2 linked regions of the Prochlorococcus marinus str. GP2 genome follow. Each later gene encodes a partner of the first gene's protein in a complex. Links are inferred from orthologs where the notes say so. Each region holds a gene or a part of one and is shown on either strand. Other genes may lie near its edges. The genes, in order: tsaD and tsaE.

What was found.
Region 2: the proteins of tsaD (region 1) and tsaE are in contact, whole or in part, in a crystal structure (PDB 6N9A), measured with the Thermotoga maritima proteins. The link is inferred for Prochlorococcus marinus str. GP2 from one-to-one orthologs. Residues at the interface, in WP_004082750.1 of Thermotoga maritima: Cys10, Asp11, Arg49, His50, Leu82, Gly84, Gly135, Gly136, Glu154, Thr155, Leu156, Asp157, Asp158, Ser159, Glu162, Asp165, Lys166, Arg169, Leu170, Tyr175, Lys213, Thr214, Leu217, Tyr218, Gln221, Arg222, Asn324; in WP_004082108.1 of Thermotoga maritima: Leu37, Gly38, Lys46, Lys57, Val59, Lys60, Ser61, Thr63, Phe64, Thr65, Leu66, Met67, Val69, Pro71, Tyr82, Arg83, Leu84, Asp86, Asp88, Phe89, Asp93, Ile128, Asp130, Glu131, Arg134.

What each region holds. Positions count from the first base shown.
Region 1 is NZ_JNAH01000003.1:403,146-409,342, forward strand. What follows is about bases 2,293-5,290. They hold tsaD (tRNA (adenosine(37)-N6)-threonylcarbamoyltransferase complex transferase subunit TsaD), read left to right. Parts: upstream 2,293-3,255; coding sequence 3,256-4,326; downstream 4,327-5,290. Other genes in these bases: gmk (guanylate kinase), read left to right, coding at 2,293-2,448; psaJ (photosystem I reaction center subunit IX), read right to left, coding at 2,464-2,598; EU91_RS05430 (photosystem I reaction center subunit III), read right to left, coding at 2,627-3,181; EU91_RS05420 (high light inducible protein), read left to right, coding at 4,332-4,508; EU91_RS05415 (cation:proton antiporter), read left to right, coding at 4,674-5,290. Outside these bases: EU91_RS05445 (hypothetical protein), read right to left, coding at 1-88; EU91_RS05440 (NFACT RNA binding domain-containing protein), read right to left, coding at 117-1,817; more of gmk, read left to right, coding at 1,894-2,292; more of EU91_RS05415, read left to right, coding at 5,291-5,870; gltX (glutamate--tRNA ligase), read right to left, coding at 5,878-6,197.
Region 2 is NZ_JNAH01000008.1:342,936-348,935, reverse strand. What follows is about bases 2,157-4,957. They hold tsaE (tRNA (adenosine(37)-N6)-threonylcarbamoyltransferase complex ATPase subunit type 1 TsaE), read right to left. Parts: upstream 3,876-4,957; coding sequence 3,438-3,875; downstream 2,157-3,437. Other genes in these bases: ahcY (adenosylhomocysteinase), read left to right, coding at 3,927-4,957; EU91_RS00575 (carbohydrate kinase family protein), read left to right, coding at 2,482-3,480; EU91_RS00570 (alpha/beta fold hydrolase), read right to left, coding at 2,157-2,392. Outside these bases: mgtE (magnesium transporter), read left to right, coding at 1-391; EU91_RS00565 (RpoD/SigA family RNA polymerase sigma factor), read left to right, coding at 492-1,493; more of EU91_RS00570, read right to left, coding at 1,478-2,156; more of ahcY, read left to right, coding at 4,958-5,345; EU91_RS00590 (DedA family protein), read left to right, coding at 5,348-6,000. UniProt on the Escherichia coli protein: Required for the formation of a threonylcarbamoyl group on adenosine at position 37 (t(6)A37) in tRNAs that read codons beginning with adenine.

The sequences.
Region 1 (6,197 bases):
ATGCAGCACCAAATAGATATCCAACAATAAATTCTGGAAAACTATGATTTCCTAAAAATTCATGAGTGCCCAAAAGAAAATCAAACATTTAGATTTAAAATTTTTTTTATTATAAACTAAATTACTGTTTTAAGATTTTTTTTAATATAATCTTCTCCTCTTGTAGGATTTCCCCAAATTATTTCTCCATTTTTAAAGGAAACGCAACCCGGTCCTCCTTTTTTGATTTTTTGCAGATCCTTAATCTTTACTAAATTAATTGGAACTTTAATGTTTCTTTTTGCCTTACTAAACAAAGCAGCTAAATCTGCAGCTATTTGAAGATCTTGCTCAGATGCTTCTTGAGATGAGGACTTCAAAACTACATGACTGCCTGGAGCTTCCTGAGCGTGAAACCATAAATCGCCTTTTTTTGAGAACTTAAAGCTTATTAAGTCATTTTGCCTCATATTTCGCCCAACCTGGAGCTTCAATCCTCTGGGAGTATAAACTTGAATTGGTGAAGATTCTATCTCAGATGTACTTTTCTTAACTTCTCTTTGCCTCTTGATATTGATATTAAACTCGTTACAAATTTCTTCCATAATTTCTTCTAGCAGTTTAATTCGCATAAAAAGTTTTTCATGATTTAAAGAATTTAAATTTTCTAGAAGCGTAGTGAATTCATCTAATCTCTCTATATTTGTTTTGTAAATACTTAATCTTTCTTTTATTAATTCTCTAGATCTCTTTAGTTTTTTTGACTTTTTATATAGTTTTTGTCCCTTAATAATATCTCGTTTTTTAATTTCATTTGAAGAAAATATATCATCAGCTTTTTCTTTATATAACTCGTAGTCCTCTGATTTTGTCAGAAGATCATATTGAATATTTAAATTCTTTTTTTCAATATTGATCTGTTTAAAAATTATCCCTTCAATTTTCTTTACCAACAATTCAAGTTTTTTTTGCTTCAGATGATTATCATAGTAATTCTCTATACCGGTGCATAAATCTATCTTTTTTTCGCAATTAATTTCTTTATCGAAAAACCAAACACAATAAAAATCTTTATTAAATATAGAAAAGTTAAAGTTATTGTTTTTAAACCTATTTATCCAAATCTTCCAATTTTTAAATATTTCCTTTAAGTCTGAATCAACAATGAAATCGATATTTTTTTCCATTATTTCCGAATTGCAAGTTTTGCTAACAACCTCTAATTGTTTTGTAAGGATAGGGCTTACCCCTTGATAGGTATTTATTAAACAGTATTTCAAAGATTCAGGTACTATTGAAATTGAGTCTTTCCATGATTGAAAAGACTCATCTTCTCTAGGTTGTTTTTTGTAATTAACTGGAGGGCCAGAGTAAATTGATCCTGTTGAAATTGTTCTAAAACTAGATTGACTCGATTTAATTTGTTTACCAACTGCAATTATTTTATGTTTGTTATCCAAATAAAATATATTACTATGTTTACCCATTAACTCAAAAATTAAATACTTACTAATTTCATCTCCAGGTTTTTTTGCAAAACCAAATTTTATAACTCTCTCGAAATCATCTTGATCAATCGAAATTAAAGCCATGTATTTTAATCCGTATCTTATTTGTTTAGAAAGTGTACTTTCTCTTCCAATTTTTTCCGGCTTATTTATCTTTAATATTCTGGGAGATTCACCATTCCATGAAACCTCTAACCAAGTTTGGGAATCAATTCCTCTGAAACATAATTGAATTGTATTAGGATCTGGTTGTTGGGCAGTTTCAAACTTTGAAGGTAAAATATTCTTTGTCAAATAATGCAAGACAGATTTAATAGATGTAATATCCATTATCTGTGGAACACCTTTTTGCATTATTATTCCTTTTTGATTCACAAGATGTTTATTTTACTGTAAAAAATTTAATATGAAAAATCAAAAAAAACTCATTATCCTTACTGGACCCAGCGGAGTGGGGAAAGGAACAGTTGTTAAAGAAATATTAGGTAAAGAAAAAAATTTTTGGCTTTCAATATCTGCAACTACTAGAGAACCTAGAGAGGGAGAGAAGGATGGAGAAAATTACTACTTTTTAAATCAAGAAAAGTTTAAAGAAATGATTGAACAAAACCTGTTCCTTGAATGGGCTCAATTCGCTGGGAACTATTATGGAACACCTTTGTCTTCTGTCAATGAGAAAATAAGAGAGGGATTTATTGTATTACTTGAAATTGAAGTCGAGGGTGCAAGACAAATAAAAAACAAGTTTCCTAATTCACTGTCAATATTTTTACTTCCTCCAAATAAAGAAGAGTTAGAAAGAAGAATAAGAAATAGAGGAACAGAAAAAGAAGAGGCAATAAAAAAAAGACTCTCAAGGGCTAATTATGAGATTTCAGTATCAAATGAATTTGATTTTGCATTAACAAATCACAATATTGATGAAACGGCAAAAAGAATAATCCAGTTAATAAAAACTTGATTATTCTCTCATTTATCAGCTCATTGGATGGAATAATAAATCTGGGAAAAATCTATTAAATTCAATAATTATTCCAGCTGTAAGGCTTAGCCAAATTGCTGCTACTACTGGTGCAGATCTGACAAATTTTGTATTTAGAATTTTGAACATTTGTTTTATGAAAGTTTTTTAAAGATGTTTAGCGAGGACCATTAAGTGTAATGTTGTTATCTTTCTCTCTTAAATCTCCGTTTCTACCTTGTTTATTAGCAAGAAGAGGCCATTGAGCTCCTTTTACAAGACATTTTTTAGCTAAATCAAGGTCAATAATGATCTCAAGATCTGCTGGATTCTTAGTCTTTTTTGATTCAATAAGATACTCTCTCCCTGACCAGCCTATAATTCCAGCAATATAAATGAATAATACTCCGGGAATAAGTAAATCTCCTTCATGACCTCTATTTAAAAGGGCCCCCCATGGCTCAAGAGGAGGTCCAATTATTAAATGTGGAAGACCATCATCTCCGCATGATGCTTTTCCATATCTTTCAAATCTTGTGATGTCTTTTTGAGTAGTTGCAGCACTTGCTCTTTCAATGAATTTAGGATTTTCAGAGCATCTTGTAAGTGCTGACGCTGTAAATTCTGTGCTTGCTCGATCTGCATTTAGGGCTGGCCCATTAGCTGCTAGAGCAATTGGAGTGATTCCTAGAAACAGAAAAACTGAGGTTATGATTGAAAATAAGAATTTCATAAGTTGCAATCTTTAATTTCTTATAATGTGTTAAGGAAGAAATTAATATTAAAATAGAACAAGTTGAACCAAATATGCATAAAGTTTTAGCTATTGAAACAAGTTGTGATGAGACATCTGTCTCAATAGTTTCCAATATTGGTGATAAGTTCAAAATTCATTCAAATATCGTTGCATCTCAAATTGAAGATCATTCAAAATGGGGAGGAGTTGTTCCTGAGCTTGCAGCTAGAAAACACTTAGAGCTATTACCTTTTGTTTTAGAAAAGGCATTAACAGAATCAAAAATGAGAATTGAGGAAGTCGATTACATTGCATCTACTGTAGCCCCTGGATTAGTTGGGTGTTTACGAGTTGGCTCTATTACTGCAAGATCACTTTGCATATTACATTCGAAGCCATTTTTGGGAATACATCATTTGGAGGGGCATTTATCTTCAATTCTATTTTCAGAAAACTATCCAAAGAAATCATTCCTTACATTACTTGTTAGTGGTGGACATACCGAATTGATTAAGGTTGATGAGAGAAGGGATATGAAAAGACTTGGGAAGAGTTTTGATGATGCTGCTGGAGAAGCCTTTGATAAAGTTGGACGATTATTAGGTCTCGCCTATCCAGGAGGACCAGCGATTGAAAAGATTGCTAAAAATGGAGACCCATTTAAGTTCAATTTACCAAAATGTAGAATTTCTGATAAAAAAGGTGGTTTTCTTAAATATGATTTCTCTTTTAGTGGTCTAAAAACCGCCGTATTAAGATTAGTTGAAAGAATAAATTTGGATGGGAAGACCATTCCAATTCCTGATATCGCTGCAAGTTTTGAGAGAGTAGTGGCAGAGGTCTTGGTAGAGAGAACAATAAAATGCGCGGAAGATAATAGCTTGGATAATGTTGTTGTAGTTGGTGGAGTGGCTGCTAATAATACATTAAGAAAAATGATGATTAGTGAAGCAGGTAAAAAATCTATTAAAGTTCATTTAGCTCCCCTTAATCTTTGTACAGATAATGCTGCGATGATTGGAGCTGCGGCGTTGTTCAGGATCAAATTTAAGGATCATTTAAGTTCCATCAAATTAGGTGTCGCAGGAAGACTATCAATTGAACAAACAAACACCCTTTATGAAGAAAACCCTCCTTTTTAAATTCTATGAACAAACAACCTAAAATCGAGATTAAAGAGACAAAAAACTTCGTTGATAAAAAGGAACTGAATTTGTGGAAAAGAGGTTTTACCCCTCAAGCTGAAATTTGGAATGGAAGGATGGCAACTGTTGGGATAGGAATTATTTTTATTATTATTGCTTTAATAAGCCAATTTTCTTAATAGTAATAAAATTGATTTGACTTAAAAGTAGTTTCGAAAGATTTAATAAAATTACTCTTGTTTAGCTGATTAATTATAAATTAAAAAGTATTGTATTTATTGGACTTCAGATGAGATTATTGATTTAATCAAAATAATAAATATTTCTATTATTTATAATTTTTTATGACGCCTGAAAGGCTTGGATTACTTTGGGGAATAACTGTATTCGCAGGTGCTTGTGCTCGATTATTTTCTACTTTTTCAGGATTCCCCAGTGTTGTTATTTTATTGCTTTCTGGATTACTTATAGGAAGATCAGGTTTAGGGCTGGTTGAGCCTTTAGATCTTGGGCAAGGCCTTGAAACTATTGTAGGGCTTCTAGTCTGTTTAGTTCTTTTTGAAGGGGGACTAAATTTAAAACTGCCTGAGGGGAATATAAGAAATACTGTTTTGAAAATTTCATTGGTAAGACTTTTTATTTCATTATCAGCTGGAATTTTTATTGCTCATTGGCTGGCAGGCCTCTCATGGCAGGTTGCAGGAATATATAGTGCCATCGTTTTAGCTACTGGACCAACAGTTGTCTCTCCGTTAGTGGAACAAATAAAATTAGCTTCCCCTCTCTCGGAAGTTTTAAAAGCTGAGGGGTTGTTGCTTGAACCAATTGGTGCAGTACTGGCATTACTGCTTTTAGAGCTGACTTTAGGAGATCTACGTGGGATTAATGAGGTATTTGTAGCATTAATGCAAAGATTAGGGGGCGGAGTCTTAATTGGATTAAGTGCAGGATGGTTACTATCAGAAATTTTAAAAAAAATAAAAAATGAAGCCTCATTTGGTATAGAGCTTCAAGTTACCCTTGGATTTATTTTCCTTGTATATGGAATTTGTGAATATTTCTTGCCAGAATCAGGCTTGCCTGCTTCTGTCGCTGCAGGTTTTATTGTAGGCAAAAGAGAAGTTATAGATAAGGAGAGATTGGATAATTTAATAGGTGAATTAGCTCAATTGGCAATTACAGTTCTTTTCCCTCTTTTGGCAGCTGACGTTTCTTGGGGTGAATTAAGTCCGCTCGGCTGGGGAGGAGTTGTTTGCGTTTTTATGTTGATGGTGATTGTTCGCCCTGTCTCTATATGGATAGCAACAATGGGAAGAGAATTGAAATTAAAAGAAAAAATATTTTTAGCTTGGTTAGCCCCAAGAGGCATCGTTACTGCAGCGGTAGCTTCTCTTTTTTCTATCAGATTAGAGCAGGCTGGTATCCTTGGGGCAGGCCGTCTTCAAGGTTTAGTTTTTCTCACTATATTAATGACAGTAGGTATCCAAGGTCTTTCAGCTAAACCTTTGGCAAATAGGCTTGAATTAGACCAAGAAAAATAATTTAGATTTATTTAAGACATCTTTCAATTCGAGATCTATCAGTCTTTATCTCAGATAAAAGCTCCCAACTTTGAATTAAATCCGGCCCACTGAGAGATCCAAAAAAGGCTACTCTTAATGATTTCATTAATATCCCTTTTTTAACATTATGCATTTTTGAGATTTCGTTTATTATTTCTTTGGCTTTCTCTTGATCTAGTTTTACAGTATTTTGCTCAATTAAATAATTTAATATTAGTTTTAGAGATGCTTTGCTATCATCGTTTTCCAGAAAATCTTGACCTTCTTTTTGAATTGTAGGTATTAAGAAAAATGGTTTTGATTGAT
Region 2 (6,000 bases), on another replicon or contig:
AGGTACTGGGGGGAATGTTGGTGCTCAAAGTTCTACAGTTGTTATTAGAGGGTTAAGTACTCAAAAATTGAAGTCTCTTGGTGCAATTAAGGCAGTAGTCAGGGAGGCAATAACAGGAGCTTTTTTAGGGGTTTTGATGATGTTAGTTGTGTTTCCTTTCGCGTGGTGGCAGGGAGAAGGCCCTTTAATAGCAGCTGCCGTGGGCATCAGCCTTATTTCGATAACGACATTAGCAGCTACTACTGGAGCTATTCTTCCTTTGTTATTTGACAAAATGAAATTGGACCCTGCTTTAATGTCATCTCCTTTCATAACAACAGTCACAGACATTGCGGGTGTGTTTATTTATTTAAGTACTGCAAAATGGTTATTAACTTCTAGAATTTTATAAATTAAGTAGGTATTTATTCTCATTTTTGTAAAATTGTGGATTTTTTTGTTTAACTTTACATTTCTTAATGGTATTGTTTACAAAACAACATCTATCCTACATGGCTTCCGAAATCATAAGTGAGAATAAATTAACATCAATTGCAAGTCTAAAGGCTAGTAATGATGTAGATCTAGTGAGATCATATTTAAGGGATATAGGTAGAGTTCCTTTATTATCCCATGAGCAAGAAATAACTCTCGGCAGACAAGTTCAAGAATATGTTCAAGTTGAAAGAGCAGAACTTGAAATAATTGAAATTAATGGTGATAAGCCAAGCATTGAAGAATTATCAAAAAAATTAAATCTTACTACCTCCCAGATAAAAAAAAGGATACGAGCTGGACAACGCGCTAAAGAAAGAATGGTTGCTGCTAATTTAAGATTGGTAGTAAGTGTTGCAAAAAAATATACCAAAAGAAATATGGAGTTATTAGATCTTATTCAGGAGGGAACAATTGGATTGGTAAGGGGAGTTGAAAAATTTGATCCAGCTAGAGGCTATAAATTCTCAACATACGCTTATTGGTGGATTAGACAAGGTATTACTAGGGCAATAGCTGAAAAAAGTAGAGCGATAAGGTTACCAATTCATATAACTGAAATGCTTAATAAGTTGAAAAAAGGTCAAAGAGAATTGAGTCAAGAAATGTCTCGAACTCCAACGGTTAGTGAACTAGCCAAATATGTGGATCTTCCAGAAGATGATGTTAAAGATTTAATGTGCAAGGCTGGACAACCAGTGAGTCTCGAAACAAAGGTTGGTGATGGTGAAGATACTGTTTTATTAGATTTACTAGCGGGTGGAGAGGATTTGCCAGACGAACAAATCGAGATGGATTGTATGAGAGGAGATCTTCACTCTCTTTTGCATCAATTACCTGATCTACAATGTAGAGTTCTAAGAATGAGATACGGGATGGATGGTGATGAACCAATGTCTCTTACAGGTATAGGAAGGGTACTAGGGATAAGCAGAGATCGAGTGAGAAACTTAGAAAGAGATGGATTAAGAGGTTTGAGAAGACTTAGTGATAATGTAGAAGCTTATTTTGTTTCATGAAGAAATTCATAAATTAATTTATTTGTTTTTTCAGGTTCTTCATCATGAGGACAATGACCAGCTCCTTCAATAATATCTAGTCTTTTAATATTCCTGAATTTTTTCCTCCAATCTTTAGCTTCATCTAGAGATTCCCAAGGATCTTTTTCCCCCCAAATTAATTGGATTGGAGTATCAATCTGATCGAAAAGGTCTGTAGCAAGATAGTCATCAAATAAGTTTATAAAGCCACGAAACGCCTCTTTAGAGTTTGCCCTTCTCGCGGGTTGATAAAGTATTTCAATTAATTCTTCATCTACATTTTTTCCTGAGGGGTAAGCTTGTTCAAGTATTTTCTTAATAACTTTTGGATTAGCAGCTCTTGAAAAAAGTGTATTACTAATGATTCTTTGTCTGACTAACGTTTTAAGAACTGGTCTCATTAGATTCATTAAGATATCACTTTTTTTTAAACGTTTATCATCCATAGTTCTTTGTGCACAATCAATTAAAATGACACCTTTGCAATAATCTTTTAGGATTTCAGCAGCTCTCAACGAAATAACACCACCAATTGAATTCCCTACCAAGTAAACAGGAGATTTTATTACTTCTGCACAAAATGTTGATATTTGATTACCCCATAAGTCAAATGAATATTTAATTGAGTTTTCTTTATCAGGTTCGTAATTTAGTAAAGCACAAGGCTGACTGCTTTTTCCAAATCCTAATAAGTCAATTGCGTAGCAGTTAGAAAATTTACCTAGAAAATCTTGATTATGTCTCCAGTGGTTTTTTGATGCACCAAATCCATGAATCAATAGTATATTAATATTTTTTTTGATAGTAGATTTTTTTGATAAAGACCAAGAAATTTCCCAATTTTTCCATTTCCAAGTTTCAGATTTATTTAAAGACACTATGAATATGCTGTTAATTAAACTTTAATTCAAAAAAAAAATATTCGTTTTTAATAAATTATTCTTAGTTAAGAAAGAGGATTTACTTTATGAAAAAGAAAAAAGTCATATGTGTTGGAGAGGCCTTAATAGACAGGATCAGAAATAAGTCAAATCAAGGATTTAGAGATTTTTTGGGTGGCGCTCCTGCTAATGTTGCTTGTGCATTGAGAAAATTAAAAATAGATTCAACATTTATTGGACGTTTGGGTAGTGATGATTATGGAAAAAAATTTATTATGCAATTTAAAGAATTGGAAGTTAATTTAGATTTCTTGCAATTAGATAATAATTCATGTACTCGAGTGGTTAATGTAGATAGAGACCAATTTGGAGATCGTTTTTTTTCAGGCTTTGAAGAAAATTCTTACTCATGCTTTGCAGACGAAGTTCTAAGTAAGAAATCAATCGAAAAAGAAATTTTAAATTTGGAGAAATCTTTTCTAGAAACAAAATATTTGGTTACGGGAACTATCTTATTATCATCTCCAGCATCAAGAGAGACTATCTTTTTTCTGCTTGAACAGGCTAAAAAATTTGAAGTCAAAATAGTTATTGATTTGAATTGGAGAGAAGTCTTTTGGGATCATTCAAGTTTTTCATCAGAAATTAGTAAAGCCTCAAGATTTAAATTAATCAAAAAATTTTTAAATCATGCAAATGTTTTAAAACTTGCTAATGAAGAAGCAACTTTGTTTTTTGAGGATGAAAATCCCTTTCTAATATCTCAACAATTGTCCAATAGACCAGATGTAATAATAACTGATGGTAAAAATCCAGTTGCATGGTATATCAATGGATTGCAGGGAATTACAGAAACTCCTTCTTCACAAAAAATTGTCGATACAACTGGTGCAGGCGATGCTTTTCTAGCTGGCTTAATTTCAAAATTAATTACTTCTGGCTACCCTTCAAATGAACGAGAGATAGAAGATTGCATTAAGTTCGCAGGTGTTTGTGGATTATTAACTTGTCTTGGCGAGGGCGCCATCCAGCAACAGCCATATTATGAGAAAGTTAATAAATTTTTGGGATCTCTTATTTCGTAGTATCTTCCGTAATTTTCTGCATAACTAATTTCTATTTTCCAGAAATTTTCAATAACTGATTCTATTAATTCTGGCCATTCAATAACTAAAATTGCTTGGCTTTGAACTGCCTCTTCTTCTTCTGAAAAAAAAACTTCTTTTGCTGAAGAAACATCTTCTAACCTGTATAAATCAAGGTGAATGAGCGGAATTTTGCCGGAATTATAGTGATGAGATAAAGCAAATGTAGGACTTGTAATGTCCTCATAGATAGATAGTCCTTTGGCAATGCCTTGTACGAATGAAGTTTTCCCGGCCCCAATTGGACCTTGTAATAAAACTATTGATTGTGGATTTAATTTTTGTGAGAGTTTTTTTCCTAAATTTAAAGTCTCTTCTAAATTCTCAACAAACACAAAATTACACAAAAATCATTTATAGTTTAATAGATAAAGTATTCACTAGATATGGTTATTGCAAATTCAATTAAAACCTCCATTCCAAATTACGTAATTGCTGATATCTCTTTATCAGATTTTGGTCGTAAAGAAATTAAAATTGCCGAGACAGAAATGCCAGGATTAATGGCACTTAGAGATAAATACCAATCTGAAAAGCCATTAAAAGGTGCAAAAATAGCTGGAAGTCTCCATATGACTATCCAAACAGCAGTTCTAATAGAAACCCTTGTTGATCTAGGTGCAGAGGTGAAATGGGCTTCATGCAATATTTTTTCAACTCAAGATCATGCGGCTGCAGCTATCGCAGATAGAGGAATTTCTGTATATGCAAAAAAAGGTGAGAGTCTTGATGAATATTGGCAGTATACCCATTACATCCTTGACTGGGGTTCAGACTCTCCAAATATGATTCTTGATGATGGAGGAGACGCAACTGGCTTATTGATACTTGGTAGTAAAGCAGAAAAAGATTTGTCTGTTTTAGATAATCCTAGTAATGAAGAAGAAATTTCCTTATTCAATTCTATCAAGTCTAAGTTGGAAAATGATAGTGACTTCTATTCTAGAATCAAGAGTAACATCATTGGTGTTACTGAAGAAACTACAACTGGAGTTGCCAGACTTTATCAACTGCAAAAGCAAAATGCTTTACCTTTTCCCGCTATTAACGTTAATGATTCAGTAACTAAGAGCAAATTTGATAATTTATATGGCTGCCGAGAATCTCTAGTTGACAGTATAAAGCGTGCTACTGATGTAATGATTGCTGGGAAGGTAGCTTTAGTAATGGGTTTTGGAGATGTAGGTAAAGGTTCAGCCCAGTCTTTAAGAGGGCTTGGTGCAATTGTAAAAGTTGCTGAAATTGATCCAATTTGTGCTCTTCAAGCAGCAATGGAAGGTTTTAGCGTTGTTACCTTAGACGATGTTGTGGAAGATATAGATATATTTGTTACAGCAACTGGTAACTATCAGGTAATAACAAACGAAAATCTTTTAAAGATGAAAAATGAGGCCATAGTTTGTAATATCGGCCATTTCGATAATGAAATTGATGTGGCTTCATTGAAAAATTATCCATGGGAAAATATAAAGCCCCAGGTTGATCACATAACTTTACCGAGTGGCAATAAAATAATCCTTTTAGCTGAAGGTAGATTAGTAAATTTAGGTTGTGCAACTGGACATCCAAGTTTTGTAATGAGTAATTCTTTTACAAATCAAGTACTAGCTCAAATTGAACTTTTCAATAAGTCAGAACAATACGCTCAGGAAGTTTACGTTTTACCAAAACATTTAGATGAAATGGTAGCCAGATTACATCTTGATAAAATTGGTGCAAAATTAACAAAATTAACCAAGGAACAAGCTGATTATATTAATGTTTCTGTTGAAGGACCTTATAAACCAGAACTTTATAGATACTAAGTTTGAGTTTAATTTTTATAAATTTACTTACTTCAATTCCTGACTATATTAGTTTGGCTGTTGAAAAAAATTCAACAATTGCATACCTTACTATAGGTTTGGCAATGTTTTTAGAAAACATAATACCTCCAATTCCTTCGGAAATAATTATGCCTTTAGGAGGGTTTTTTGTTTATCAACAAAAATTAAATTTTTATATTTTAGTTTTTTGGGGATTATTAGGAACGATCCTAGGATCTTTGCCTTGGTATTACTTAGGAAAATTAGTAAATGAAAAAAGACTTTCAAGCTTTCTAGACAAAAAAGGAAAATTTTTAGGAATTTCTTCGAATGATTTAAACAAAAGTAAAAGGTGGTTTGAAAAATATGGGACCTCTTTGGTTTTTTGGGGCCGATTAGTGCCAGGAATTAGAACTTTAATTTCAGTTCCTGCTGGCATAGAACTTATGCCATTAAGGAAATTCTTAATTTGGACTACATTAGGTAGCTTGATTTGGGTTGCACTTCTCACTTATGCAGGTTATTTTTTTGGTGAAAATTATCAAATTATTGAAACTTATTTAGATCAAATTAAATATTTTGTGAAGCCAATTTTATTTTTAATTTTCTTATATTTTTTTATAAAACTGATTATTAGATTAGTTAGAAAAAATAG